3 regions of the Hymenobacter gelipurpurascens genome follow, and region 1 is predicted to be linked to each of the others. Evidence: riboswitches for the same ligand, from Rfam matches in the RefSeq annotation. Region 1 holds a riboswitch; each other region holds the start of a gene.
What was found. A riboswitch is a leader RNA that binds a small molecule or an ion and turns the genes downstream of it on or off. The one in region 1 is predicted to bind S-adenosylmethionine.

Region 1 (10,102 bases):
TCATGCCCAGCCAGGTTGGCTGCCAGCGTTGCACCAATAGGCCGAGCAGCAAGGCGCTGAACACTACCACCGGGAACGGCAAGTGGCCTACGAACAGCGCCAGAAAGCTGGCCAGTGCCATCAGCATATGTAGAGGCGTTTTCAGGGCTTTTTCTCCAATCTTCAACAGCGCCCCCAGCACAATGGCAACTACGGCCGGCTTCAGTCCATACAGCAGCCCAGCCACCGCGGGCACCGTGCCATATTCCACATACGCCCAGCTCAAGCCCAGCAGCATAAACACCGAGGGCAGCACGAACAGGCCGCCCGCCACTAGGCCACCCCGCACGCCGTGGAGCAGCCACCCAATGTAGGTGGCCAGCTGTTGCGCCTCGGGGCCGGGTAGGAGCATGCAATAGTTCAAAGCATGCAGAAACTGCTCCTCATCCAGCCAGCGGCGGCGTTCTACCACATACTCGTTCATCATGGCAATCTGGCCAGCTGGCCCGCCGAAGCTGATGAACCCGAGCTTCAGCCAGAAGCGAAATGCCTCCGCGAAAGACACTGGCGCCGCAACGGGAACATCGGCTGAAGCAACAGGTAAAGCTGATTCCATAGGGCAAGAGTAAGGAGAAAAGCATTAGGGCGTTGAAGGTGGCCTAAAACTGTCATTCCGAGCAAAGCGAGGAATCTGGCTCACTTATAAGAAGCTAACCCAGATTCCTCGCTTTGCTCGGAATGACAGTTTTGGTGGTCTATCGAACTGGCCACTGGCCTAGGCCAGTACCTGAATCACTGCTTCCGAGAACCGCTCCATTTCCTCCAGCTGCGGGCTGCACTGGAGCAGGAACAGATCGACGCCCACAGCTTCGAAGGCGGCGATGCGCTCGGCTACCTGGTCGGGGGTGCCGGTGAGGCCGGAGCGCAGGCCACGGTTCGAGACCGAGTAATCCTGCAGCGATACCTGGTTTTCGAGCTGAGTGCCAGCCAGCCACTGCTGGTAGTTTTTGTAGCCGGCCGCCGAACCGTTCACGTTGGTGATGCGCTCCAGCTCCTTCTTCACTTCCTGCTCCGTGTTGCGCACCACAGAGTAGGCAGCCACCCCAAACTTCATGGGTGGCAAGCCGAGCTTCTCACGGCGCTGGCTCAGGTCCTGAATGCGGCGGCCGATGGCCTCGGGCTCGTCGCCGTGCATGACGTAGCCGTCGCACTGTGCGGCAATGAGGTTTTTGGCGGCTTCCGATTCGCCACCGGCGTAGAGGAACGGCCGGGGGCGCGACACCGGCTTGGGCTGCAGAATGGAGTCGGTTACCTTGTAGAACTTGCCCTCGAAGGTGAAGTGGTCCTGCTTCCAGAGGTTATCGACCACGTGCAGCCACTCGGCGGTGCGGGCGTAACGGTCGTCGTGCTGCTCGAAGTGCACGCCGTACTTCTTGGCCTCATCCTGCCACCACGACGACACCACGTTCAATGACAACCGGCCACCACTGATGTGGTCGATGTTGGCGGCTTGCTTGGCCAGCAGGGCCGGCGAGTGGAAGGTGGGCCGCACGGCCACCATCAGCTCTAGTTTCTTCGTGACGGCGGCCAGGGCGGCGGCCGTGCTCCAGGCATCCAGGGAAGGGGCTTCTTCGCCCTTGATATCGTTGAGATTCAGCTCCGCGATGAGCGAAAGGTCGTAGCCGAGCTCTTCGCTGCGTTGGGCCAGCGTTTTCACATAGTCCCAGTCGGCGCGCATGTTTTCGTCCTCGACGTTGCGCAGCCACCCGCCAAAAACGGGCATCCAATATCCGTATCTCATTATTGTGCGATGAGGTCAGCGGGGGAAGAAGTAATGAAATCAGCACCAACAGGTGCTGCGCCTGACTTAGCGCCGGGCAGCTGCGTTTCGAGGTAGTCCACGAAGCGGGCGTAGGGGTCGAAGCCCACCACATTCACGGCGTCGGCCACGAAGTTGGAGAGGGCGTTGATGTCGTAGAATAGCACGTCGCCGGTGCGGTCATCAATCAGGTATTCGATGCCACCCACGTCAATCTTAGCAGCGGCCACAATGCGCTCCACGGCTTCAATTACCTCGGCTGGGGGCGTGAAAGCTTCCACCTGAATACCTTTTTTAGGCGCCTCCGTGAGGCAGAACTCCGCCGATTGTTCCTCCGGAATCTGGCAGATTTCGGCGGGGCAGAGGTTGAAACTTTCGCCGGTGGTGTACACCTTCATGGCGTACAGAAACTTGCCATTCAGCGTTTCTACGCGGTGAATGTTGCCGCCGTGGGGCGTTACGTATTCCTGTACCAAGGCCGTTTGGTCGATGCCTAGGTCAATCTGGCCAGCGGCCACGGCCGCCTCTACGCCTTCAATCGTGTCAAAGCGGATAATGCCCGCGCCGCTGCCGCCAATGTTCACTTTCACCACGATGGGGAACTGCAGTTGCCGGGCGGCATCTGCAATACGTGAGGCGTGGTTTACTACAAAGGACTTCGGGAACTTCAGGCCCAATGAAGAGAACAAGGAAAGCTGACGGGCCTTGTTAGTTTCGATGGCCGTAGCCGCCGAGCCATTGATAATGCGCGTACCAATACGCTCCAGGTGCGTGGCATAGCCAGCCGTGTGGAAGATGCCCTGGCCGTGACCGCGCAAATAGGCTGAGGAACTCATGCGGTTCACTACCAAGGAGTAGCGGCTCTCTTTTTCCGAGGGGTCGAAGAGGTGATGAGCGGCGTCGATTTTCTCGTAGGCCAGTCCGCGGCGGTCCAGCTCGGCAAACAGGGGCTTAAACCACTCAGGGTGTTCGAAATAGATGCCAATGGGCTTTTGAGCGTGCGACATGAAGTAAGGAGGGGAAATAATGGAAACAGCGAAAAGAAACCGGCCTACCTAAGCGGTTTTCGGCCAGCGAAAAGCTCAGCGCCGGACAGGCGCAGATGTATTCTGAGAGAAGCACGTAGTGGCCTATAAGCCTGCTGAAACCCGATTCTCTGGCGCTAGTGGCCTACACGACAGCCAACCCGCGAGAGTACACGGCCGCCGAATCGGCGCAGCAGAAAACACAGAGAAGGTAAAGCGCCGGCAGAAATCAGCGCAGCGGCCGCCAGCATTCCCAATGAATGCATCGGGGAAGGCGAAAACCGTAGACTACGAAGCGTAGAGGCTACCTAACAACAACAACCCATGCACACGCAAGGCATGCAAACGGCCTGGGTGCGCAGGGCACAACAAGGCTGTTGCATAGCAACGAAAGCGGGAGAAGGGGCGAGAAAGTTGTTGGTAGTAGCCACGGCAACTTGTTTTTATATGGTCAGGACTTGGCACCGTTCCAGCTCATCACTGGGGGTTGCCGGCGTTTCGTCGAGCCTGTCTCTCCACGCCTCTGTATAAAAACAATCCTTTGGTCAGAAAGAATTGACTCCTCAAAGGTAAGGCGTCAGAATTGAAAGTTGCAATAGTGGCCTAGCCGCAATATTTCGGGGTAAGTTTATACGTCTAGGCACTACACGAGAAAGCCGCCGCCACTCAGCCCTGAGTGAGCGGCGGCTTGGCCTTTTGGTGAAAAACGGGCTGCCTATTTCTTCACAGTAGTGGTAGGCGTCCAGCCGCCGCCCAGGGAGCGATATAGATCGATGAGGCGCAGGAACTGCTGGCGGCGGGTATTGCTCAGGTTCAACTCAGCTTCCAGCACGCTGCGCTGGGCCGTGATGACCTCCAGATAGGTGGCGTAGTTGGCTTTAAACAGGTCATCGGAGATGGAAACGGCCTGGTTGAGAGCTTCTACTTCTTGCTGCTGCAACTCGTACATGCGCTGGTAGTTGCCGATGCCGCGCAGGTTGGTTACCACTTCCTCGAAGCCCGTTTGCATAGCTTTCTGATACTCAAAGTAGGCCACCTGCTGCTCGGCGGCGGATCGGCTGTAGTTGGCCTTGAGCGCGTTGCGGTTGATGATCGGACCCGCAAGTCCGGCCAGCGCACCAATAGCTAAGGAACTAGGCGCATTGAACAGGAGGGAAGCTTTGTAGGCATTCAGGCCCACGTACGGCGTGAGCGTGAGCGAAGGCAGAAAGGCGGCGCGGGCGGCAGCAACATCGGCGCGGGCGGCCACCAGCTCCAGCTCAGCTTGTTGCACATCGGGGCGCTTTAGGAGCATAGTGGCGGGCAAACCGGCCTGCACACGGGCGGGTAAGGGCTGCTGCAAAATGGGCAAGCCACGCGCAATGCGCTGCGGATAACGGCCTAGTAGTCGGTTTAGCTCGTTTTCGGCGGCTACAATGCGCTGACGGGCTTCGGCTTCCAGGCTGCGGGTGCGCAGGAGCTGCGCCCTGAACTGCTGCACGGCCAGCTCGTTGGCCCGGCCGGCTTGCTTCTGCACTTTTACTATCTTTAGGCCACTTTCCTGCAGGCGCTGGTTTTTGCCCAGCACGGCCAGCTCATTATCCAGGGCCAGCAAATCGAAATACAGACTAGCTACTTGCGCAACCAAGGCCGTTTCTACCAGATGGCGGCCTTTCTCGGTAGCGAGCAGGCGCAGGTAAGCGGCCTGTTTGCGCTGACTTAGCTTACCCCACAAGTCGATTTCCCAGGAACTGCGTAGGCCCAGAAAAAAGTCAGGAGTGGGCGTAGGGATGCGCTGGCGGCTATCAATGTTGGGCGAGAGGTTGGTATCGTAGTTGCCGACACCGTTTAGTGTGTAGGCGCCGTAGCGGTCTACGCCGGCGCTGGCTACGGCATCCACACTGGGCAGCAAGGCGCCGCGCTGCACCCGCAGGTTGGCCCGGGCTATTTCAATACGCTGTACCGCAATCCGCAAATCTGGATTTGCCTGCAGGGCGGTATCAATGAGGCATACCAGATTCTTATCCCCGAAAAACTGCCGCCACGTCAACGCCGCCACGCCCGCCGAATCCGGGGTGGCTGCCTGCGTGAAGCTGGCTGGCATGGGAGAAGCGGCCGGAGTCGGAACGGGCTCGGCAACGCGGCAGCCCGTGGCCAGCGCTAGGCCAGTCAGGGCTGGAAGAAATCGACGGGTAAAAATGCTAAGGGGAGGAAAGGTCATGGAGGAAGACTAGCGGTAAGTGGTAGCTAGTAGCTAGACGGTTATAATCAGGTGTGTCATGCTGCGCTTGTTGGGGCAGCTCGCGTGCTGATGTTGCTGCAGTAATTGTCATGCTGAGCGTAGTCGAAGCATCTCTACCTCTGGCTAAACAACTGGCCTAGAGAAGCGGTAGAGATGCTTCGACTGCGCTCAGCATGACGACCAAGTTTGAATGCCCTGGCTGCTAGATTGAATTTGCGGGCAGTACTATGCCGTGGCGTGAACTGGTTCGGCTTCGGTTAGCTGTTTGGGCTTCTTCTTTTTGGCCTTGCCTTCGCGCCCGGCGAAGAGCACATACAGCCCCGGAATCAGGACGACGCCGAACAGGGTGCCGATGAACATGCCGCCTGCCGCGGCCGTACCGATGGAGCGGTTGCCAAGGGCGCCCGCGCCAGTGGCTATGCACAGCGGAATCAGGCCGGCAATGAAGGCGAAGGAAGTCATCAGGATAGGGCGGAGGCGCGAGTAACCACCTTCCACGGCGGCCTCTAGAGCTGAGGCACCTTCTTTGCGGCGCAGCACCGCAAACTCAATGATGAGGATGGCGTTTTTACCCAGCAGGCCAATTAGCATAACCAGCGAAACCTGGGCGTAGATGTTGTTTTCCAGGCCTAGCAGCTTCAGGAATAGGAAGGCCCCGAAGATGCCGGTAGGCAGGCTCAGGATTACCGGCAGCGGCAGCAGGAAGCTCTCATACTGGGCCGCCAGCAGTAGGTACACAAACACCAGCACGATGGCAAACACGTAGAGCGCCTGGTTGCCGCTCAGAATTTGCTCGCGCGTCATGCCGCTCCACTCGTAGCTGTAGCCGCGGGGCAGCTCTTTGGCGGCTACCTGCTCAATGGTCTTAATCACGTCGCCGGAGGAGAAGCCGGGGGCGGCGTCGCCGTTGAGCATGGCTGAGGTGTACATGTTGTAGCGCGTGAGCTGCTCGGGGCCGTACACGCGTTCCAAGCGCACAAAGCTGGAGTAGGGCACCATCTCGTTGCGGTCGTTCTTGACGTACATTTTCAGCACATCTTCGGGCTTGGTCCGGAAGCTGGGATCGGCCTGCACCATCACCTTGTACATCTGCCCGAAGCGGATGAAGTTGGAGGCGTAAAACGAGCCCATGAGGGTTTGCAGCGTGCTCATGGCCTTATCCACAGTCACGCCCTTCTTGGCGGCCTGGTCCTGATCGACGTGAATGAGGTACTGTGGGAAGCTGGCATCGAAGCCGGTGAAGGCCGCGCCCACGGCGGGTGTTTTGGCCAGGGCCGTGATGAAGTCGTTGGAAACTTTGGCCGTTTGCTGCAAGTCGCCGCGTCCGGTGCGGTCGAGGAGGCGCAGCTCGAAGCCGCTGGAGTTACCGAAGCCGGGCACGGTGGGCGGTGGGAAGAACTGAATGTCAGCGTCGTTGATGTGCTTGGTTTGCTCGTTGAGCAGGGCAATCAGCTCCGTTACGGACTCCTTCCGGTCGTCCCAGGCCTTGAGGTTGATCATGCTCATGCCGTAAGAAGCGCCGGCCACCTCGTTCATAAGGCTATAGCCAGCCAGCGTCGAAACGGACTCTACCGGGCCGAGCTTGGCAGCGGCTTTCTGAATCTGGTCGAGCACTTTCTCGGTGCGTTCCACTGTGGCGCCGGGCGGCGTGGTCACGTTCACGTAAATCATGCCCTGGTCTTCCGTCGGGATGAAGCCGGAAGGAAGGATGGAGTTTACGCCCCAGGTTGCCACGCAGAAACCGATCAGTAGGCCTATGGTAATGATGCGGTGATTAGCCACGGTTCGCACCAGGTTGCGGTAGCCGGTAGCCATCGACTCATAGCGGCGGTTGAAGCCCGCAAAGAACCGATCCATTAGGCCTAGCCGTCGGCCATCGGCGGCATCCGGCGTATCGCCTTCAATGGCGTGCGTGGGCTTCAGCATCAGCGCGCACAGAGCCGGTGTGAGGGTGAGGGCATTCACCCCGGAAATCACGATGGAAATAGCCAGCGTGAGGGAGAACTGGCGGTAGAACACGCCTACCGGGCCTTCCATGAACGATACCGGCACGAATACCGCCGACATCACCAGCGTAATGGCTACTATGGCGCCCCCAATTTCCGACATGGCTTCCAGGGTAGCATCCATGGCGGAAAGGTGCTTCTCGTGCATTTTAGCGTGCACCGCTTCCACCACTACAATGGCATTATCGACCACAATACCAATGGCCAGCACCAGCGCAAAGAGCGTGAGCAGGTTGATGCTGAAGCCCAGTAGCTGCATGAAAAACAGCGTGCCCACCAACGCCACCGGCACGGCCAGCGCCGGAATCAGCGTGGAGCGCCAGTCTTGCAGAAACAGGTACACCACCACGAACACCAGCAGGAAGGCCTCCACCAGCGTGCGCAGTACCTCATGGATAGACGCATCGAGGAACCGCGACACGTCGTAGGCCACGTTGTAGGTCATGCCGGGCGGAAACGACGATACCTTTAGGTCGGCCATGCGCTCCTTCACCTGCTTAATTACATCGGAGGCGTTGGAGCCGGGGCGCTGCTTGAGCATGATGGCTGCTGAGGGCTTGCCATCAATCTTGGATACCATGCCGTAGCTGAGTACGTCGAACTTCACTTTGGCCACGTCCTTGAGGCGAAGCATGGAGCCGTCGGGCTCGGCGCGCAGCACAATATCCTCGTACTGCTTGGGCTCGAAGAGCTTGCCGGTGTAGCGCAGTACATATTGCAGCACCTGCGCATCCTGGCCCGAGCTCTCGCCCGATTTACCCGGCGCCGCCTCCACGTTCTGGGCCCGGATGGCTTCGATTACTTCATCAGCCGACACGTTGTAGGCCAGCATGCGGTCGGGCTGCAGCCACACGCGCATGGAGTACTCGCGCTGGCCCATGATTTCAGCGAAGCCCACGCCATCAATGCGCTTGAGCTCCTGCAATACGTTGATATCAGCGAAGTTGTAGATGAACTTCTCGCTCACCTTGGGGTCTTCGCTCATCACGTTGAGGTAGAGCAGCATGCTGTTCACCTCTTTCTCAGTACTCACGCCCGCCTTGATAACCTCTTCCGGCAACTCGTCGATTACCGTTTGCACGCGGTTCTGCACGTTTACGGCCGCCAGGTCGGGGTCGGTGCCTACCTGGAAGAACACCGTAATGAGCGTGATGCCGCTGTTGCTGCTCACCGAGGAAATGTAGGTCATGCCCGGCACGCCATTGATGGCGCGTTCCAGGGGCGTAGCCACGGCCTTGGCGCAGACTTCCGCGTTGGCGCCGGTGTAGCGGGCCGTAACGGTTACGGAAGGCGGTACAATGTCGGGGAACTGCGTGATGGGCAGCGTGAACAGCGCTAGGCCACCTAACAGGGTAATAAACAAGGATATGACCAGCGACAACACCGGCCGCCGAATGAACAATGCAAGCATAGCAACAACATCAGGAGGGGAGAAAAGCAGGCGACTGGCCTAGGCGGCCGTATTACGCCACGACGCGTTCAGACTTCCAGGAGCAATGTCCCCTCGCAAGCCTAAAAGCCGAACACGCCGTGACGTTTTGCCTACGGCAGCACCGATACGAGGCTGCTGAGCGTGACCATCCGGGGGGTGATTTGGGCGCCGTTGCGCAAATCTTGGGTGCCTTCGCACACCACGCGCTGCCCCGGTTTCAGGCCCGAGGCCACCAGGTAATAGGTGGCTAGCCGTGTTTTGGGCTTGAACTCGTGCTGCTGCACCTTGCCGGCGTTATCCACCAGGAAAACATAGTTTTTGTCCTGAATCTCGAACACCGCTTTCTGAGGCACCAGTACTGCATCAGATACGGTATTGGTGATGCGTACCTTGCCGCTAGCACCGTGGCGTAGGAGTTTGTCGGGGTTGTCAAAACGAGCCCGGAAGGCAATGGAGCCGGTATTGGCCTGAAACTGACCTTCTACGGTTTCAATTTTGCCCTTCACATTGTAGGTAGAGCCATCGGCCAGCACCAGGCGGGCGTTGTTGGTGCTGCGGGCCGAGTCTTGCTGACCGTTGCGGGTATATTCTAAATACTCGGCCTCCGAAACGTTGAAGTAGGCATATACGGCCCGCGTATCCGACACCGTTGTGAGCAGGGTGCCATCTTCAATTACGCTGCCCATTTTGAGCGGAATGCGGTTAATAACCCCATCAAACGGAGCGCGCACTTGCGTGTAGGAGAGGCTAAGCGCGGCGGCAGTTTCGGCGGAGCGGGCCTCGTCGATCTGGGCCTGGGCGGCGCAGTATTTGGCCTGTGCTACGTCGAGTTCCGTCTTGGAAATGATGTTTTTGGCGGTCAGCAACTGCACGCGGCTTAGCTCCAGCTTGGCTACCTGGGCTTGGGCTTTGGCGCTGCCGAGCACGGCACGGGCCTGGCTGAGCTGGGTTTTGTAGGGCGCATCGTTGATGCGGAACAGCAGTTGCCCTTTGCGGACAGGCTTACCCTCATCCACGTAAATCTGCTCCAGAAAACCTTCTACCCGCGCCCTGATTTCTACGTTGCGCACGGCCTGAATATCGGCTACGTACTCGTGACTCAGTACTGTGTCGCGGGCTACGAGTTGCGCCACGGGCAGCGTGGGAGGTGCTTCGGGCTTGGTGTTTTCCGCTTGCGAGTTGGCGCCGCAGCCGCTCAGGCCCAAGCCTAGCAGCGGCGGAAAAAGTAAGGTAAGAACCGTGTAGCGAAAGGAACGGAGAGGAAACATACGGAGGAGGGGACAACCCGCACGGAAATCGTGTAGGATGTTTCAAAGCTCCTTCCGTAACATTAGCATGAAATTAGAATGACATTAGAAGACATTAAAAAAGCCTCTTTGCTGCCGGACGGAGCATTTTTAGGCATGGAGTAGAATGCTGCCGCCGCCCACACGTAATCGAGGGAGGTTAGTGGGGAATGAGCACCCGGAGGCTGGCCTGGCTGCGAAGCGGCCGCTGAGCTAGGCCTCTGCCTGGTACTGAAGCCGGTTGCTCAGCGGAACCTCCCAGAAGTGCAGCAGCTCTGCGTGAAGCGCGCGCACGGAGCGCTTTTCGTCTTCCGTGGCCAGGGTTTGTTCGGCG
Region 2 (10,102 bases), on a different contig from region 1:
GTGCGCAGGTAGATTTCCACTTCCAGATCGGAAGCGTAGGCCGGAGTGGTGGCGTTGGCTTTGGGATACTGATAGGCAAAGCCCTGGCGCAGCGCGGCCAAATCGGCCAGCACAGCCGAGCCGGTGGGGTGGCCGCCCGCGCCCCGGCCGCGCAGAAACTGCTCACCCGCAAAATCAGCCTCTAGTACCACGCCGTTGAACTCATTGTCCACCGTGTACAGCGGCGACTCCGGCCCCACAAACTGCGGGGTTACCAAGGCCGTTACGCGACCATCGGGGAGGCGCTGTAGGCCTGCCACTACCTTGATTTTCTGGCCTAGCGTGGCAGCAAACGCAATATCAACGGCACTGATGCCCTCAATGCCCAGGTTCAATACCTGCTCTAGCTGCAGAAAAGCGCCATACGCATGAGCCGCCAGCAATACCGCTTTGGAGCGCGGGTCGAAAGCCCCCATATCCAACGACGGATCGGTTTCGGCGAAACCTTTTGCCTGGGCCTCGGCAAGGGCCAGGGCATAGTCGGAGGCGTCCTCGCCCATGCGCGTGAGCACGTAGTTGGAGGAGCCGTTGAGAATGCCCGTGAGGCGGCGCAATGGCTCCACTCCGAAGTAGGCGTCCAGCGTCCGGATAACCGGAATGCTGCCGCACACGGCCGCCTCATATAATAAGGTGCCGTGGCCTTCGTGCTGCAGCTGCACCAGCTCGGGGAGGTGGCGCGCCAGCATAGCTTTGTTGGCCGTAACCACCCGGCGGCCCCGCCGCAGGGCTTCCGCTACCAACCGGAAGGCTTCATCGGCATCATCAATAACTTCTACCAGCACGTCCAGCGTGTCGTCGGCCAGCAGATCATCGGCGTTAAACTCAAACCGATTAGCGGGTAACGGCCGTTCTTTCGTGTGGTTTTTCACCACGATGCGGCTAATGTCGAAACCGGTTTGCGGCTGTTGCTGCAGGATATCGTATAGCCCCTGGCCTACGCAGCCGAAGCCAATCAGGCCCACGCGCCACGGCTGAGCGGCCGTAGTAGCAGGAGTAGCTTGGGAGGTTGTTGGCAGGTTAGTGGACATAAGTCTGGACGTAAAAGCGTTCGAGTAAATGGGTGATTTGCGCCGTTTCAATCAGGAAGCCATCGTGGCCGTACTGCGAATCCATTTCGGCATACATGGCGCCCCGAATGTGGCGGGCCAACAGCTGCTGCTCACTCGTTGGGAACAGCACATCGGAGGTGATACCGATAACCAGCGTCCGCGCCCGAATTCGGCCTAACGCAGCCTTCACGCCCTCCCGGCCCCGGCCTACGTGGTGCGAATCCATAGCCCTCGATAGCGTGACGTAGCTGTGCGCATTGAACCGAGCCACCAGCTTGTCGCCCTGGTAGCGCTGGTAAGAGCTGGCCCGGAAATCCGTGATTACGGCATCATCGGGCTCGGTTTGCGCGCTTTCGTAGGCCTCATAGCTGCGGTAGCTGAGCAGGGCCACGGCGCGGGCGGCCCGTAGGCCAGTTGCGCCGCTATCCGGTGTGGCGGTGTAATAAGTTGGGTCGGCCTGAATGGCGAGACGTTGGGCTTCGTTGAAGGCAATGCCCCAGGCTGAGTGCCGGGCGCTGGTGGCCAGCAACACCAAGTTCTCAAATAGCTCGGGGCGCTGAATAGCCCATTCCACAGCTTGTTGTCCGCCCAATGAGCCACCAATTAGCGTATGAATACGCGTCAGGGCCAGGTGTTCCCGCAGCGCCTCGTGCGCCGAAACCAGGTCGCGGATGGTCAGCAGCGGAAAATGCTGGTAGGACACTTTCTCGGTTACAGGGTTTGGCGTGAGTGGGCCGGTGCTGCCGTAGCAGGAGCCCAACACGTTGGCGCACACAATAAACCAATCGGCAGGGTCGAAGTAGGTGTCTTTCCCAAACAAGCCGGGCCACCAGCTTAGCACGTCTGCGTTAGCCGTGAGGGCGTGGCATACCCATACCACGTTGTCGCGGGAGGCATTAAGACGTCCGTAGGTGTGGTAGGCCACTTCCACGTGCGGCAGCACAGCGCCGCTTTCCAGCCGGAGTGGCCTAGGTAACCGAAAAATTTGTTGGTCGATGTCAGACATAGGGCAAAAGCAAAAGCGGAGGCTGGTCTAGGCCAGCCTCCGCTTCGCTGGTCATGCAGTACTAATAAGTATGATTGAGGTATCGCAATTCGCGTTGCTCAATCCATGCGAAGCCGAAGCCTCACATTATTCCTGTTCCAAAGCCCGCGGGCTGAACCAGCAGACGCACTGGTTCAGCCCCGGCTATGGGCGGGCAGCTTAGTTCAACGGGTTCCTCTCTCACAAAAAATCCGTCGGGCTGCCCGCATTACGCCTGCTGAAGGTCAAGTTCTGGCTGTCCCCACGAAGCAGCAGCCACTTGTTCAACCCCTCTCTTGGTCTTAGACCTCCAGCGTAGCGGCGTGTTCTGGTTCCGGCTCGGGCAGCAGCGTGCTGCCATTAGCCTCGGCAGTGAGCGGGGCGGCGTTGCGCACCGCGTCAAAGGCCTGCTGCAAATCGGCGCGGATATCATCAAAATGCTCAATGCCCACCGAAATGCGCAGCAGCGTAGGCGTTACGCCGGCCGAAAGCTGCTCCTGCTCGGATAACTGCTGGTGCGTGGTGGCCGCGGGCTGAATGATGAGCGTTTTGGCGTCGCCTACGTTGGCCAAGTGGCTAATGAGCTTCAGGTTGTCAATGAATTGCGAGGCGGTTTCCTTACTGCCTTTGATGGCGAAAGTCAGCACGCCGCCGTAGCCGCGCTTCAGGTACTTCTGGGCCAGCTTGTGGTAGGGGCTGCTGGGTAGGCCAGGGTAATTCACGGCCTCTACCTGCGGATGCTGCTCCAGCCAGGTAGCTACGCGCAGGGCGTTTTCCACGGTGCGCTCCACGCGCAGGCTCAGCGTTTCGAGGCCCTGAATCAGCAGGAAGGAGTTGAAAGGGCTCTGCGACGGCCCGAAGTCGCGCAGACCTTCCACGCGGGCCCGGATGATGAAGGCGATGTTGCCAAACGGTCCATTCTTGCCGAAGACATCATTGAACACCAGCCCGTGGTAGCCTTCGGATGGCTCCGTGAATTGCGGGAACTTGCCGTTGCCGAAGTCGTATTTGCCGCCATCCACAATCACGCCGCCGATGCTGGTGCCGTGTCCGCCAATCCATTTCGTGGCCGATTCTACCACAATGTGGGCGCCGTGCTCCAAAGGGCGGAACAAGTAGCCACCAGCACCAAACGTGTTGTCTACGATCAGAGGCAGATCATGCTTGTTGGCAATGGCCGCAATGCGCTCAAAATCCGGAATGCTGAAGCTGGGGTTGCCGATGGTTTCCAGGTAGATAGCCTTCGTTTTGTCGTCGATCAGCTTCTCGAACTGCTCGGGCTGGTCGCCATCCGCAAAGCGAACTTCAATGCCCAACCGCTTGAAGGCCACCTTAAACTGGTTGTAGGTGCCGCCATACAAGTGCGAGGTCGAGACGAAGTTGTCACCGGCCTGCAGGATGTTGTTCAAGGCAATGAACTGCGCCGCCTGCCCCGAGGAAACCGCCAAGGCCGCCACACCGCCTTCGAGCGCGGCAATGCGCTGCTCAAACACGTCGGTGGTGGGGTTCATCAGGCGGGTGTAGATGTTGCCGAATTCCTTCAGAGCAAACAGGTTGGCGCCGTGCTCCGCATTCTTAAACACGTAAGAAGTGGTCTGGTACAGCGGAACGGCGCGGGCACCAGTTACGGGGTCGGGCTGCTGGCCAGCGTGGAGTTGCAAAGTCTCGAAGTGAAGGGCTGGAGTTGACATGACGATCTGGTCAGTAAGGAGTTATCGGAAGAAGGATAGAAGTCTGGAAGGGGAGTTGAGGTCACGATGAGACGTAGCGCAGACCGCCCAAAACCGGCTAAAAGTGGCGGTTAGGATGCGATGGGGCCTGTTGAGAGTGGCCTAGATGGCACAAACACTCTGAGGGCAGAACCAGGAAGAGGGGGAGGGGAGTTGTGCGGAGAAACCGGCCTACGGGCGGTTAGCTACAGCAACAACAGGCGCTGCAACAGCAGCGCATTCGCGCAGCAACGGGAGCGGCCACCGAAACGGCGGGAGCAACACAGAAACCCATCGGCGAGGCGGCGTGCAGCAAGGCAGCCGGGGCGGATGAGGTCAAACGGGCGAAAGCGGGGGTGTTTTCCATGGCACTCTGAGTTATATGCCCCGCCAGCAAAAGCTTGGTCGGGCAGGAATTGGCACCTTTCGCGCGGTCGAAGGTTGCCAGCGGGTCAGGGAGCCTGTTCTCTCGCCGCTTCTGTATAAATCCTATGAAAACTACTCTGCCGCGAGCAGAGGAGTACCGTGTTGGTGTTGCAAATGTATAGCCGGATTTGATATCTGCAATAGATTGGTAAAATATTTTTTCGCAGCGGCGGGTAGTGGCCTAGGCCACGAGCGAGTAAATGCCAGGGTGTGGTAAGTTGTTAGAAATGAGGTTTTAGTAGTTAATATTCGCGTTATGGTTGCTCTCGGCAAGTGCTGCATGCCACTGATCTTAACGGCTTCAGTGACTGCAAAGCCAAGCGAAAAACTTTTTTATTTTCAGTAAAATCGTCTGTTAAAGCATAAAAAAAGCTGCCTTTTGTGAAGGCAGCTTTTAGGATATTTCTAAGGAGGGCGAGTGGCCTAGAGCTTGGGTAGCGTCAGGACTTGGCCTACTTCAATGAGGTCGGGGTTGGAGCCGATAACGCCTTTGTTGGCGTCATAGATCTGGTGCCATTTGGCGGCATCGCCATAGTGGTGCTTGGCAATTTTGGAGAGCGAATCGCCGCTTACTACGGTGTAGGTATCGCCGGCGGCAGCGGTATTGCTGGCTGCGTTGGCATTGTTGCCGAAGAAATCGGTACCACCGCCAGCAGCGGGCTTATTAGCAGGCTCAACAGGTTTTTTATCGCCTTCGTTGGAGAGAAAATCAAACAGTCCCATAGCTAGTGCAAGTTAAAGGTGAGGAGAGGAAAAGGCCGGTTATCAAGCAGATGCAGGATGTCGGTAGTGCGTCTTACGCTAAGGCCTTTCAATAAGTTGTAAGGTTATGGAGGAGCTTAAGCTTAGTTGAACATCTTGGCGTAGGCTACCGTAAGAAGCGCAGTATTCGAACTCTCGCTGTCGGGCCTTATACCAGTCTGGCAGTATTCTTTTCATTCATCTCCCTACACCCATGAAAACGCAGTCCATTACCCTCCGCTATCTGGCCAGCCTGCTGATGTTGCTCGCCATTTTTACCACTTCCTGCGGCAGCAAAGAAGGCAAAGTAGAAGGCGTGAATATGCTCTATGGCAAAGACAGCAAAGTCTGGAAAACGGATAAAGAGCTGAGTTCAGCCGGCGACAAGGTGAAGCAAACAGATGCGCAGGAAGATGAGCGCATCACGTTCTTCGCTAACGGCCAGTACAATATGGCTGCACCAACCGGTACGGTAAACGGCAAATATGCCTTCGACCAGACGGCTAAAACCATCACGATGACGCCCGAAGGTGCTGCCGAAAGCAACACGTTCAGTGTAGTAACGCTCACCGATGACAAGCTGACGCTGAAAAGCGCGGCCGGTGCCGAGCTGCGTCTGGAAAAAGAATAGGGTATTGGCTGGAAAAGCCACTCCGAAAAAACACCAAGAGGCCCTTCTGCTACCAAGCGGAAGGGCCTCTTGGTGTTTGTGGCAACGGCTATATGCTGGTGAGGTAGTGAAACCAGAATCTTAATATCTGAGGAATACTATACCTTGCTCAACAGTTACGGTAGTAACAATAATTATCCAAGTAGATTATATGGTGAAGAATTTTCGGCGCTTGCTGGCGTCTGGCTTGCTAGCAGTAAGTGCTATTACAACGGGTCTAGGCCAGTCGGCTATTACAACTACAACCACTCGGTCGAAGCTTCCGGTACATGCACTCCGCAGCATCAGCGCCACCGATACCAACTTTTCTGATCTGGAATTTTTGGTGCAGGAAATAGGCAGCGCGCGGGTAGTAATGCTGGGCGAGCCCACCCACGGCGAGGGCAATGTAACGGAGGCTAAAATCCGCCTCCTGCGCTTCCTGAAAGAGCGTATGGGCTTTACCACCGTGGCCTTTGAAAGCGGGTTTTATGAATTGGACAGAGCGCAGCGCGATATAAATGCCGGAGTGACAGTGCCGGAAGCACTGGAAAACAGCGTTTTTCCCATCTGGACTAGCACACAGGAGTTTCAGGGTATTCTGCCGCTGCTGGGCAAAGGTGGCCTACGCGTGGCCGGCTTTGATGGGCAGCTGGGCGGCGACTATCGCGACGAGCTGGTGGAGGAATTACAGGAGTTTCTACGCCCAGAAAAAGGTGCCAACACTATTGGCTACGACTATTTAGAGGAAGTGGTAGCAGCGCTAGGCCACTTCGTAGTACCCCAAAACTTTCAACCGGCTTTATTCGAAAGCCAGTTAGCCAAAGCCAGCAAGCTGCTGCAAAAAATAGCGGCCGGCCCCGATATTCCACGTCGGACTCGGGCCGCCTTCTGGCTCCAAAACTTACGCAGCATGCAGGCCATGGCCCGCAGCTATGCCGCCAACGACTTATCCATAAAGTCAGAAGCGGGGTTTAAAGCCGTCGACAACAACCCCCGCGATGCCCAGATGGCCGACAACCTGCTTTGGTACCTAGGCCAGCATTCGCAGGAAAAAGTGGTGTGCTGGGGCGCACTGCCACACCTGGCCAATAAGCTGGAAGTACTCAACAACGAAGAAATACAGGCATTTCGGCCCATGGGCCGCGCCGTGCAGGCTGCTCTACGGCCCCACGATGTGTATGTGCTTGGTACGCTGGCCGGTGGTGGCACCTACCAGCGGGTAGGGGAGTTGCGCACGGTGCCGGTGCCACAGGCTGGGAGTTTGGAGGCGGAGTTGCTAGGCCAGGGCAGCGAGTACGCTTTCGTGAGCCTGAAGCATGATGCGCCCAAGGCTATCCTTACTACCTCCGCCATCGATTACACCCCTCTGGCCGGGCCCTGGAGCGAAGTAGTTGATGGGTTTCTGTTTCTGAAAAGCGTACATCCACCTCACCAAGGTGAAGGCAGCGCTGAGCCTGCTCCGGCTGTAGCGGCGGTTGCAGGAGCCTCCTCACAGGTGCCTCTAAGCCAGTTGAACCCCGCCATACAACGGAAGGGTTCGGCAAGTACAGTAGGGACACTCGCGCGAGTTCAAGGCACAGTTTTGGACCGCAAAACGGGCGCAGTAGTGCCATTTGCAACAGTGGCAGTTCCTGGCCGCGCTACCGGCACCGTTGCCAATGCGCAAGGCCATTTTGAGTTGACGGCCGGCCGCGCAGAAATACTGCAAATCACGAGTGTAGGCTACCAGACGGCCAACGTACCGGCAACAGCTACGGCAGGTTCACTGGTAATCAGACTGGAGCCGGCCGCCTACGCCCTGGCCGATGTGCGCGTGAGTGCGCAATCGCAGAATCCGGCGAAGATTATGAAGAAGGTGATTAAGGCCATTCCGCAGAACTATCGTTTTGCCGACGATGCCACAGAAGTGTACACCCACCGCCGCATCAGCAACTTCGATACGGTACAGTATGAGATAGAGTACTTGGCCGATGCCTTTGTGCCGGCCGGTTTCCGCAGCTACCACAGCATCATGGGGCCCAGCCCCAAGCTACGAGTGCACAACGCACATGTTCTCAGAGGTAGGCAGGAGCCCGTGTTGCAGGATGCACTGTTCGGCGGGGTTGGCGGCTCCGTGCACTCCTCTGACCCGGTCCGAGTTTCGCCCTTGTTTCAGGCCCGTGCCCTAAGTAAGTACAGCCTGCGGTTTGATACTATTCTGCAAAGTGGCGCTGTTACTACCTATGTTATCAGCTTCAAGGCCAAAAAGGCCAACTCCCGCACAACGGGCTTATATCTCGCGTCGGGCTATGAAGGCCGGTTGTTTATTAACACCGACACCTACGCCGTGACGCAGTATGAGGCGTTGTGGCAGGAAGATACCATTCATCATAACATGGTGGCGCACAAGTACCATGGCAGCCAGTTGGGCCGGGCCGGGACCATTGCCAACCTGTACAGCTCCGTTTATTCTGATTGGCGAAGTGCTCATGCCGTACACTACGAGCGCGCAGCTGATGGCCGCTATCAAGTGGCTGTTAGTCAGATGCAGGCCATCATGATTGGGCGGCATCTGAAAAAAGGGCCTTTTCATTACCAGATAGCAACCACCCTATACCCGCACGCTGCCCGGCTTACTACTGTAGCTGAGTTGAGCCCAAAAGAGGCGAAGTTTGAGTGGGAGCCCTCGCAATTGCCCAAAGCTCCTTCCGATGCGGCCCTATGGCAGACCTACCAGCGCCCCGTGCCGCCGGCCGCCGCTACGCCAAGCTTAGAAAGCCGGCGGCCCTAGCTGCTGCCTAAGGTTACTCGCTGAGAATCTCTTCCGCCTCTTTCTTGCCGAAAATGCGTGTAATCCAGCGGGGCAGGAAGATGGCGCCCAGCACCAGATACAGGTAATACGTCACGATGCGGTAGAGCAGCACCATGAAGTTCGTCATGGTGGCCGTACCGATAAACTTGCCGAAGAAAGTAGGGAAAGCGCCTTCCGCAATGCCCGCGCCGCCGGGTGTGATGGCAATCAGCAGGATAACTTTATAGGTGAGGTTGCGGCCGAAAATCAGCCAAAATTCTGCCCAGGTTACATCAATAAACGCCGAAATCAGGCAGCCGATAACCAGGTATCGCGCCGTCCAGACGAAAGCCGTGCTGAAGGATGCCCGCAGCCAGTAGGCCACTCCGTTGCCGCGCAGCTGGGCCGAGGCCAGCACCAGCTCGTTGCCGTGCTGGTAAGCTTTGTTGCGCCAGCGCCGTAGGCCAGTAAGCGAGAATAAGCGGATAAATATCCGCTTCACCGATCTGGGGTTCACGAAGATGGCGTACACCATCAGGAAGGCATACGCCGAGACGAAAACGTAGCTGGCAATAAAAGCCACCCGCAACGTCGCTACTAGGCCACCCTGTAGCGCCTCGTGCGGGTAAAGCGCATCGCCCCCAATGAGCACGACCAGCGGCACGGCCAGCACATAATACAGGTTGTCGAGCATGGCCGTAGCCATGATGTAGGCCACTGATTTGCCCAGCGGAATACCTTCTTTGTGCAGCAGCACCGGCGCAACGGCCGTACCACCCACCGCCGAGGGGAGCACGCACGAGGAAAACTCCCAGAGCATAATCACATCGAGGCTGGCGCGCCAGCTCAGTACTTTCTGGGTGAGGTAGCGGATGCGGTACACGTAGCCAGCATCGCGCGCGACCAGCACTACGGCCATAACCAGCAGCCACAGCGGCTTGGCATTAGCCAGTGGAGCAAGGTCGCCGGGCTTGTAGCTGCGCCAGAACATGAAACCCACTACACTCAGGCCAATGAGAACCGGCAGGATAATGCGCGAGGGCCGAAGCTTGTGCAGCAACTGCTGTTCCTCGTTCTGCGGTTCCGTGAGCTGGGGCATGGGCAAAAGGGCTAAGGTGGGCGGGTAAAGGTAATGATTAGCGGTAGCGACGACGTTAAAGGAGTGTTAATTGAGAAAGGGTTGCCTGTGATCGGTCTGCTCCGCTCTCAATGCCATAACCTTCCTGTTTCGCGTTGAACCGGTCGAACAGAAAACCCGTAACTTTGGCAGTTGTACGTGGTGAGGTTCCGGCAGATGCTAACCTTTTGCGTCAGCTATCTGTTGCCCTGCTACATATCTCATTTGCCCCTGCCCTTATGATTGTCGAACCTGGTGAATTGCTGGCGGCTATAGACTCGCCCAACGACCTGAAAAAACTCAGTCCCGACCAATTGGTGCAACTGAGCCAGGAGTTACGACAGTTTATTATCGATTCGGTTTCGATTTACGGCGGCCATTTCGGGGCCTCCCTGGGCGTAGTGGAGCTGACGGTGGCGCTGCACTACGTCTTCAATACGCCCTATGACCAATTGGTGTGGGACGTAGGCCACCAGGCCTACGGTCACAAAATCCTGACGGGCCGCCGCGAGAAATTTCCCACCAACCGCCGCTACCACGGCATGTCGGGTTTCCCGAAGCGCAGCGAAAGTGAG
Region 3 (10,102 bases), on a different contig from region 1:
CGGCATCAACCGCCACCACCAAGCCACGCAAACGCAGCTTCTGCGGTGGCCGCTTCACCCGAATTTCCAATGTGTTGCCGCGGTAGCTGATGTGGTAGCCCCAGCTTTGGCGGTGGCGCAGGTGCAGCACCATCCGAAACACATCGGGCTCCAGCTGTTCATACGTCACATCGCCAAGCTCCTGCAGGCCATCCCGCTGCGTTATCCAGTTGGTGTTGGAGGTAGCCCCATAAATATCTACCACAAGTCGGCTGGGTTCCGTGAGCAGCTGCGAGCGGTAGGGCAGGCGGGCCGTGAGGGGGACCCGCACGTAGTCAACCAGCGAATCGCCTTGTACACTCCAGGAACCGGTAAGAGACGTGGGCGCGAAGCCACCCGGCGGCAACAGGCGCACCACTTCCTGCGGCACCCAGGCCGTTTGGGTCTGGCTTAGCTGCACCCGGTACTGCTTGCCCACACGGCCCGTGAGATGCAGCATCACCAACGAATCGAGGTAGCCAAGCTTGGCCCCGCCCAGCCGGTCTTCGCCCAACCCATAGTTCAGGTAAGCCAGGTCGCCTCTGGTGAGGGCCAGTTGCGGCTCATTGGGGTTCAGAAAGCGGACAAGGCTTTTGCTCTGGGCCGTTGCTATTACACTATCCGGCGTGACGAACTGAAAACGAATGGGCCGATCATGCAGGGTGTCGCCGGGCTGCACTACATAGGTAGCCTGGTAGATACCCCGTTTTCCCTGCGTCAGAGTAGGGTCCAGTTCCAGTAGAGGCTGGCCGTTGAGGAACGTAACGCGGGCCCCCGACTGGCTTACGAGGCGAACCTGCAGCCGGTCGCCGGGGCTCAGCCATTGGTCGGTGGCCGGTACCGTTTCCGCCGATTCAATCAGCGGCGCCTGCTGCCCGTGTGCGGGAGGTGCCAGCAAAAGGCCCCCCATCAGTAGGCCAGTCAGGAGCATTACACTTACATTCATTACACCACAGATAAGCAAAAAGCCCCGCGCAGGGCGGGGCTTCGAAAAAAACGGGAAAGAGTGGCCTACGGCTGCTTCACGGCCTGGCCCAAGTCCTTCACATCGCGGCCGGTTTCCAGGGCGGTAAACTCAGTCTGGAGCGCCCGGATATGCAGCTCATCGCGTCCTTTGATATCGAGCCGGATAGCGCGGAACTGCGCGTTCAGGCGGCGACTGATAGCCGTGGCGTAGTCCCAGTCGCGCTGGGTCCACTGCTTGCGGTGGGCGCGCACCTGCTGCATAAACTGCACATAGGCCGGCTCAATGGTAGTAGGGGTAAGCTGCTCAATGGTGGCGTAGGTGCCCAGTAGCTCATTAGTGAAGGTAGACTCAGCCGCTTTATCCAGTGGCTGCCGGGAGCGGGCCTTGGAAGCAGAGTCGAAGCGGGCCGCGCGGTGGCCGGCCACTTTTATCTTATCCGCGGCCCGGTCGGCCAGGGTATCCAGTCGGCGGGCACTTTGGCTTACCACTTCCTGACGCTCACGTGGGGTGCTGTCGCAGCTGGTGAGGAGGGGCGCCAGCAGTACGGTTGCGGGCAAAAGCAAGAGAATAGCTCGTTTCATGCCGTAATGTACGGGTCAAAGCCAGGAATGGCTACATAGCTGAACGCTAGGCCACTATTTCGCTGTAAGCGAGGGGCTTATTGGGCGAGGCGAAAGGTAAACGGCAGCTCGTGGCGCACCACTACTGCGCGGCTGCCAATGCGGGCCGGCAGCCACTGGTTTGGGATATTGCGGCACACGCGTAGTGCTTCTTCATCGCAGCCGCCCCCAATACCCAGCATTACTTTGTGGTCAGCGGCGCGGCCCAGCGTATCTACCACGAAGGATACCAGCACTTTCCCCTGAATGTTCTTGCTCTGCGCCTGGGTTGGGTAGTTGAGCTTACTCATGAAGGGAGACAGCGCCGCATCGCCGCCCAGGAACAGCGGCGGCTGGGTTAGATGCTCGCGGCTCCAGTCGCCGCTGGCCTTCTGGACAGCGTACGTCACGTCGTCAAAATCGCGGAAAAAGAGCAGCTTCTTAGCAGTGTGGTCGTATTTCTGGGTAATAACCTGCCGGCCGTCGCGGGTATAGGCGTAATATTCCCACACCCCAATTTTTTCGCCTTTTTCTATCTGCCCGCTTTCCCATTCGGTTTTTTTAAGCTTTTGGGCTTGGGTGGAACCAGCACTCAGCAGGGCAAGTAGTACTATCAGGGGTAAGAGTTTTTTCATGTAACGAGTGGGATTGCGGGGGAGGAAAGAGCGCGGGCAAATAACCAACTAAGAGCTAGTCGGGTAAAATGAAAAAGAAAAGAAAATATTAGTTTTGTTATAAATCTGCAAAAAGCAGATGTAACAGAAAAAAAGCAGGTGGGACCATCATACACTGGCCTAGAGCAGAAATAAAGACGCCAACAAGCCGGTGGGAGCAGCCATTGACGACACTAGGTCCGGGAAATTTACAACTATCCGCGCACTCAACAATAGTAAGTGCTTACTTTTTACCAGCTGTTCTCATCTAGCTGGTCTCCCAGGTCGCGTAGACGGGTTTGCAGGCCCGGCCAGTTGGGGCACAGGCGCTCAAGCTGTTGCAAAGCGCGTAAGGCACCTGCGGCATCGCCCAGATGCAGCAACATGGTGGCCTTGCCCGACAGCGCCCCGAAATGGCGTGGTTCTAGGCGCAGCGTTTGGCGCACATCATCGAGGGAGGCCCGGTACTCCCCGCGCATGTAATAAGCGGTGGCCCGCTTGTTCCAGCCCTCAGCATAGCTTGGGCTGCTCTCTACCAACACCGTAAACTCCTGAATAGCGAGGGTATAGTCGCCGGCTGCCAGCGCGCGCATGCCGGCCTCTAAGTGTTTATCGAGTTTGGGGTGGCCTGCCATCAGCCAGATCTGCCAGATGCCATCCTGCAACGCTTCAATTTCGGCGGGGGCCGTGGCTTCGCGCAGGCGAGCAAATAGTTCGTCGAGGGTAGACATAAGGCGAGGTTGGAAGCGCAAAGTGCCTCTATACGGATTTCTAACACAAAAGAAGGATCTGAAAACAGCTGCGGTTTCCCGGTATGTTCTCAGATCCTTCTCAAGATAAGTAGTGCAAAGTGGCCTAGAACAGCGCCGCCGCCACCCGCCGAATGCTCTCCGACTTGCCCATGCTGTAGTAGTGCAGGCAGGGCACCCCGTGGGCCATCAGCTCCTTGCTCTGGTTGATGCACCACTCAATCCCGATTTCGCGGGCCGCGTTGTTGTCCGGCGCAAGGTGCACGGCATCGGCCAGTTCTTCCGGTAGGTTAAGGTAGAAGGAGCGGGGCAGCATGCTCAGTTGGCTCTTCGTTGTGAGCGGCTTGAGGCCTGGGATGATAGGAACCGTGATGCCCGCTTCCCGACAGCTTTTCTCGAACTTGAAGAACTGCTCATTATCAAAAAACATCTGCGTCACGATGTAGTCGGCGCCGCGGTCTACCTTGTGCTTGAGGTAGCGCAAATCGGCCGCATAGTTCGGCGACTCAAAGTGCTTCTCGGGGTAGCCCGCCGTGCCAATGCAGAAGTTGGTAGCCCACGTATCGTCCTGTTCCTCATCCAAATAAGCGCCCTTGTTCAGGTCGGCTACCTGCCCAATAAGGTCGGCGGCATAGGAATGGCCATCGGGGTCGGGTTTGAAGTGACCTTCTGATTTGATTGGGTCGCCGCGCAAGGCCAGCACATTGTCGATGCCCAGGAAGTGCAGGTCGATGAGGGCGTTTTCGGTTTCTTCTTTCGAGAAGCCGCCACAGATCAGGTGCGGCACCGTGTCCACATCAAAGCGGTTTTTGATGGCCGCGCAAATACCCACCGTGCCGGGACGTTTGCGCACCGTTTTCTTCTCCAGGAACCCGTTGGGGTGTTGGCGGTACACGTACTCCTCGCGGTGGTACGTCACGTCGATAAACGGTGGCTTGAACTCCATCAAGGGCTCAATATTCGAGAACAAGTTCTGGATGTTCTCGCCCTTTTTCGGGGGCAGTACCTCGAAGGAAAACAACGTCTTGCCGTCGGCGCGGGTCAGGTGTTCGGTTACTTTCATATAGAGCACTAGCAGGTAACTAGTGAGTCGAGGGAGTAGTAATCTAAACTCCCCTCCTCAGATGAGGAGGGGTTGGGGGTAGTTGAAGTGGCCTAGAACGATAACATGTTGTAGTCTCTAGCTTTAGTTTTTCAACCACCCGTAGCCCTTCCTCATCTGAGGAGGGAAACTGGTTTTTAGTGGCCTACAGCGCCGTCACAGGTACGCTGGCCGGGTCGTAGTTCAGGTTGGGGGCCAGCCAGCGCTCCAGCTCCGGTAGTGGCATGTGCTTGCGCTCAGCAATGTCCTCTACCTGATCTTTGCCAATGCGGCCAAGACCGAAGTAGCGGGAATCAGGGTGGGCGTAGTAAAGGCCGCTGACCGAGGAGGCGGGGTACATGGCCAGGTTCTCGGTGAGACGGATGCCGGTGTTATTCTCCGCGTCGAGCAGTTCAAACAAGGTGATTTTCTCGGTGTGGTCGGGGCAGCCGGGGTAGCCGGGGGCGGGGCGCACACCTTTGTATTTCTCTTGAATGAGGTCTTCGTTCGAGAGGTTCTCGGCTGGGTCGTAACCCCAGAACTCTTCGCGCACGCGCTGGTGCATGCGTTCAGCAAACGCCTCAGCGAGGCGGTCGGCCAGGGCTTTCACCATAATGCTGGAGTAGTCGTCGTGCTCCTTTTCGTACTTTTCCAGCAGCTTCTCAATGCCTAGGCCTGCCGTCACGGCAAACCCACCAATGTAATCCTCGCGGCCGGTTTCGCGTGGAGCCACAAAGTCGGAGAAGGCCAGGTTGGGTATGCCGGGAGCCTTCTCGCTTTGCTGGCGCAGAGTGAAGAACTCCGTCTGGATTTCCTCGCGGGTGTCGTCCTTGAAAATCTGGATGGTATCGTGGCCTACAGTGTTGGCGGGCCAGAAGCCTATTACGGCGCGGGCCGTGAGCAGCTTCTCGTCGATGATTTGCTTCAGCAGCTTCTGGGCGTCGTTGAAAAGCTGGGTCGCGGCCTCGCCTACGTTCTCATCGGTGAGGATGCGGGGGTAACGGCCTTTGAGCTCCCAGGTCTGGAAGAAGGGCGTCCAGTCGATGTACTCGGCCAGCTCGGCCAGCGGGTAGTCTTCCAGGGTTTTAGTGCCTAGGAAGCTTGGCTTCACAATGCGGCTGGTTTCCCAGTCGGCCTTGAACCCGTTTTCGCGGGCGGCTTCAATGGTCAGGTAGCTTTTCTCGCGCTGGCGGCCGGCGTAATCCTCGCGGAGCTGGCGGTATTCCTCGCGCACGGTGCGGGCGTACTCCACAGCAGCAGAGCCCAGCAGGGCCGCGGCCACGCCTACTGAGCGGGATGCATCGTTCACGTGCACTATGGGGCCTGAGTAATTTGGCGCAATTTTAACGGCAGCGTGGAGGCGAGAGGTGGTGGCGCCGCCGATGAGCAGCGGCGTTTTAAGGCCGCGCTTTTCCATTTCCTGGGCCACATACACCATCTCATCTAACGAAGGCGTAATCAGACCACTCAGGCCAATCACGTCTACCTGCTGCTTGGCGGCTTCGTCCAGAATCTTCTCCAAAGGCACCATCACGCCCAAGTCCACAATGTCGAAGTTGTTGCAGGCCAGCACTACACCCACGATGTTTTTGCCGATGTCGTGCACATCGCCTTTCACCGTGGCCAGCAGGATCTTGCCGGCTGTTTGCCGGTCGCCGCTTTGTTTGTCGGCCAGTAGGTAAGGCTCTAGGTAGGCCACCGCCTTCTTCATCACACGGGCCGACTTCACTACCTGAGGCAGGAACATTTTGCCCGCGCCAAACAGGTCACCCACCACGTTCATGCCGGCCATTAGGGGGCCTTCAATCACCTCGAGTGGCCTAGCTACTTGCTGGCGCACTTCCTCAGTGTCTTGGTCGATGAACTCCGTGATGCCTTTCACCAGGGCGTGCTGCAGACGCTCTTTCACCGGCAAGCTGCGCCAGGCGTCGGCTACTACCTCCACCTTGTCCTTCTGCTTTACCGTGTCGGCAAAGTCGACGAGGCGCTCAGTGGCGTCGGGGCGGCGGTTTAGCAGCACGTCTTCCACCAGCTCCAGCAGATCTTTGGGTACTTCGTCGTACACCGCCAGCTGGCTGGGGTTCACGATGCCCATATCCAGGCCGGCCTGGATGGCGTGGTAGAGGAAGGCCGAGTGCATGGCTTCGCGCACCACGTCGTTGCCGCGGTAGCTGAAGCTGATGTTGCTGACGCCGCCGCTGGTGAGGGCGCCGGGCAGGTTCTGCTTGATCCAGCGGACAGCTTCAATGAAGTCCAGCGCATAGTTGCGGTGCTCCTCCATGCCGGTGCCTACCGTCAGGATGTTGGGGTCGAAAATGATGTCTTCGGCGGGGAAGCCTACTTCATTCACCAGAATGTCGTAGCTGCGCTGGCAGATTTCGATGCGCTTCTCCAGTGTGTCGGCCTGGCCGTTCTCATCGAAGGCCATAACCACCACGGCGGCGCCGTACTGCCGAACGGTGCGGGCGCGCTCCTTGAAGGTTTCCTCACCTTCCTTGAGCGAGATAGAGTTTACGATGCTCTTGCCCTGCACGCACTTGAGGCCGGCTTCCAGCACGCTCCACTTCGAGGAGTCAATCATAATCGGCACCCGCGAAATGTCGGGCTCCGAGGCAATGAGGTTCAGGAACGTGGTCATGGCCTGCTCCGAGTCGAGCATACCTTCGTCCATGTTCACGTCGATAACCTGGGCGCCGCCTTCCACCTGGTCGCGGGCTACCTGCAGGGCGGCTTCGTAGTTGCCGGTCCGGATGAGGCGAGCAAAGGCCCGGGAGCCAGTCACGTTGCACCGCTCACCTACGTTCACAAACAGGCTGTTTTCCGTGATGCCGAAGGGCTCTAGGCCACTCAGGCGAGTTACTTTGGGTAGCTCCGGCAGCTTGCGCGGCTCATACTTTTCTGCCAGGCGGGCCAGTTCTCCAATGTGCTGAGGCGTAGTGCCGCAACAACCACCTACCACCGTCACGAGGCCTTCTTTGAGGTAGTTTTCTACTACCCCTGCAAATTCCTGGGCCGATTCATCGTAGCCGCCAAACGCGTTCGGCAAACCGGCATTCGGGTAAGCCGATATGTGCACATCAGCAATGCGGCTCAGCTCTTTGATATACACCTGCAACTGATCGGCTCCGAGGGCACAGTTCAGGCCCACGCTCAGCAGGGGCAGGTGGCGAATCGAGTTCCAGAAGGCCTCCACCGTCTGCCCCGAGAGAGTGCGGCCGGAAGCGTCGGTAATGGTACCGGAAATCATGATGGGCACCACGCGGCCGCCTTCATCAAAGAACTTCTGCACCGCGTACAACGCCGCTTTAGCGTTCAGCGTGTCGAAGATGGTTTCGATGAGCAGAGCGTCGGATCCACCATCTACTAGGCCACGCACTTGCTCGTGGTAAGCCGTAGCCAGCTCATCAAACGTCACGGCCCGGAAGCCGGGGCGGTTCACGTCGGGGGAGAGGCTAGCGGTGCGGTTGGTGGGGCCGACGGCGCCGGCCACGAAGCGGGGCTTGCTGGGGTTCTGGGCCGTAAAATCGTCGGCTACCTCCTTGGCAATGCGCGCCGACTCGTAGTTGAGCTCGTACACGATGTGCTCCAGGGCGTAATCTGCCTGGGCGATGGTAGTGCCGCTGAACGTGTTGGTTTCCACCATGTCGGCGCCGGCCGCGAAGTAGTCGGCGTGGATGCCTTTGATGATGTCGGGGCGCGTGATGCTGAGCAGGTCGTTGTTGCCGCGCAGAGGCTTGGGATGATCCGCGAAGCGTGAGCCACGGAAGTCAGCCTCTTCCAGCTTATGACGCTGAATCATGGTGCCCATAGCACCGTCCAGAATCAGGACGCGCTTGGCAAGAATATCGTGGAGCGGGGAGTCAGTGACGGTCGGCATATCGGCTCTTCAAGTATTTCGGCAGCGAAAAAGTGCCTATCCAGAGAGAGCCGTGCGGGAAGCGCGTCCTGTTCTTATCTTCTTCCAGACCGCCGAAACGGTTTGAAAAGGGAATTAGCACCTTGTTTTATTTCAGGTTGCTAAGACGTCATAGGGCCCAATCCCTCGGTCTTTCTGGATAAGTAACACAGCGAAGATACAACGGGAATCTTCAAATTTCAATGTGGCGGGTTTTGGAGTGGCCTACGGGGCACAAATAGCTTATTAGGACAGTTAACTGTTGTCCGTCCCTCCCGCCCGTCATCCTGAGCTTGCGAAGGATCTTCTCACGGTAGCACGAGGCGCTAGGCCAGTCGGTCAGACCTGATAAGATCCTTCGCAAGCTCAGGATGACGGGCGGGAGGGCTATTACTACTGTAGCGTCAGTACGCGAAATGCTTCAGTCTCTGGCTTGATGCGCCACATGCTCAGCATGAGATTTACTTATACAAAATGGTGGAATACTATATATACTTGAGAAATCGGTTCGTTGAGCTTAAGCTCTGTACTCGTTGAATAGACTTTGCAGCACAAGGCCCGGTGTGCATCTTAAGCTCAATCTTTTATCACCTAGCTGTTATGGTTTCTTTATCTTTTTATCGTGCAGGCCTGACGACTGCTTTACTGCTAATAAGTGGCCTAGCGCTGGCGCAGCATCAGCCCGGCACTGGCCTACGCGGGCAATACTACGGGGGCAAGAACTTTGAGACGTTAGTGCTGACGCGCACTGACCCAGGTATTGACTTTAACTGGACTATCGGCCCTAACGGCGACCATTTTGTGTCGCCGGGGCCAGGCGTGCCGGGCGAGTATTTTTCGGTGCGCTGGGCCGGGCACATCTACGCGCCGGTAACGGGGCTTTACACCTTCCAGATTGCCACCGATGACGGCATGCGCGTCTGGATTGGCGGTAAGAAAGTGCTGGACTCCTGGCGCAATCAGCCCGCTACCATCTCCACGGCGCACCTCAAAATGAAAGCTGGCGGTTACTACGCGGTGCGGGTAGAGTATTATCAATCTGACCGGGACTCTAAGGCTCAACTGGCGTGGCAACTGCCAGAGGTGATGAATCAGCCCCAGCCAATTCCGAGCGCCAATCTGTATGAGAACATACCGGCCAATGTTTTAATGATGGTAGAAGCTAAGCCTAAGCCGGCGCCTGCTGTGGCGGTAGCGCCGGTTAAAACGCCTGCAGCTCCCTTAGCGCCCAGCTCCCGAAGAATGGTTGCAACACCACCTGCAGTAGCTCCACGGGTAGCACGCCGCGCTAGGCCAGTCGTTGTCCCAAAGCCTGCGCCTTTAAAATCCGTAGCGCCAGATACCACACCTGTTAACCTCCCGGACGTGGCAAGTCTCAGCAAAGGGGCGGCCGTGACGCTGCCCAACCTCTACTTCACGCAAAGCACCGCGACCTTGCTGCCCAGCTCCCGCCCCACCCTGAACGCCTTGGCCCGCACCCTGCGCGAGCAGCCCACCATGCAGCTGGAAATTGCCGGCCACACCGATAATGTGGGCGAAGCGGCCCTAAACCTGCGCCTCTCCGAGCAGCGCGCCCGCGTGGTGCGGCAGTACCTGGTGCAACAGGGCATCGACTCGGTGCGGCTTACGGCCCGCGGCTACGGCGGCGCTAGGCCAGTGGCCGATAACCGCGACCCGCAGCTACGTCCCCGCAACCGCCGCGTGGAAGTGGTAGTGCAGTAGGTAATGCCTGTCAACAGGCCTAATAAAAACAACTGGGCGCTGCTGGGCTCTCCTTCCTGGCAAAGGCGTCAGGATGAAAAAAAGTAGCGAAGACGAAAACATATATGTAGCAACACCAGTTACAGTTCGCGAATCGGCACGTAGCTGATTCCCGAAATTCGTCTTCATTATGAGCCACAACACCAAGTTATTTACGCTTGTGCAAGTGGGCGCGCTTACGTTGCCCAACCGCTTTGCTATGGCTCCCATGACCCGCAGCCGGGCCACCAACGAGGCCACCGTTCCCACCGAATCAGTGGTAAAATATTACGTGCAGCGCGCATCAGCCGGCCTGATTATCACGGAAGGTTCGCAGGTATCGCCCCAGGGCGTGGGCTATATCAACACTCCTGGTATTTACACGGAGGAGCAGGTAGCT

Region 2: it holds a riboswitch for S-adenosylmethionine, as region 1 does, so the genes downstream of both, CFT68_RS15125 (O-acetylhomoserine aminocarboxypropyltransferase/cysteine synthase family protein) here and CFT68_RS05690 (ATP-grasp domain-containing protein) in region 1, are expected to answer to the same signal.
Region 3: it holds a riboswitch for S-adenosylmethionine, as region 1 does, so the genes downstream of both, metH (methionine synthase) here and CFT68_RS05690 (ATP-grasp domain-containing protein) in region 1, are expected to answer to the same signal.

The regions. Positions count from the first base shown of each region.
Region 1 covers NZ_FYEW01000001.1:1,332,588-1,342,689, reverse strand. Annotated here, with positions in the region: gene chrA (chromate efflux transporter) at 1-595, opposite strand, end outside; gene CFT68_RS05695 (LLM class flavin-dependent oxidoreductase) at 755-1,780, opposite strand; gene CFT68_RS05690 (ATP-grasp domain-containing protein) at 1,780-2,805, opposite strand; SAM riboswitch class I at 3,264-3,357, opposite strand; gene CFT68_RS05685 (efflux transporter outer membrane subunit) at 3,539-5,023, opposite strand; gene CFT68_RS05680 (efflux RND transporter permease subunit) at 5,270-8,461, opposite strand; gene CFT68_RS05675 (efflux RND transporter periplasmic adaptor subunit) at 8,593-9,750, opposite strand; gene CFT68_RS05670 (DUF2254 domain-containing protein) at 9,982-10,102, opposite strand, start outside.
Region 2 covers NZ_FYEW01000002.1:768,208-778,309, reverse strand. Annotated here, with positions in the region: gene CFT68_RS15135 (homoserine dehydrogenase) at 1-1,067, opposite strand, end outside; gene metX (homoserine O-acetyltransferase MetX) at 1,057-2,094, opposite strand; gene CFT68_RS15125 (O-acetylhomoserine aminocarboxypropyltransferase/cysteine synthase family protein) at 2,415-3,803, opposite strand; SAM riboswitch class I at 4,197-4,310, opposite strand; gene CFT68_RS15120 (LysM peptidoglycan-binding domain-containing protein) at 4,671-4,970, opposite strand; gene CFT68_RS15115 (lipocalin family protein) at 5,203-5,619, shown strand; gene CFT68_RS15110 (erythromycin esterase family protein) at 5,810-8,410, shown strand; gene CFT68_RS15105 (lysylphosphatidylglycerol synthase transmembrane domain-containing protein) at 8,424-9,509, opposite strand; gene dxs (1-deoxy-D-xylulose-5-phosphate synthase) at 9,767-10,102, shown strand, end outside.
Region 3 covers NZ_FYEW01000002.1:1,169,684-1,179,785, reverse strand. Annotated here, with positions in the region: gene CFT68_RS16845 (N-acetylmuramoyl-L-alanine amidase) at 1-964, opposite strand, end outside; gene CFT68_RS16840 (hypothetical protein) at 1,030-1,542, opposite strand; gene CFT68_RS16835 (energy transducer TonB) at 1,644-2,219, opposite strand; gene CFT68_RS16830 (tetratricopeptide repeat protein) at 2,489-2,968, opposite strand; gene metF (methylenetetrahydrofolate reductase [NAD(P)H]) at 3,093-4,049, opposite strand; gene metH (methionine synthase) at 4,234-7,944, opposite strand; SAM riboswitch class I at 8,016-8,129, opposite strand; gene CFT68_RS16815 (PA14 domain-containing protein) at 8,563-9,684, shown strand; gene CFT68_RS16810 (alkene reductase) at 9,854-10,102, shown strand, end outside.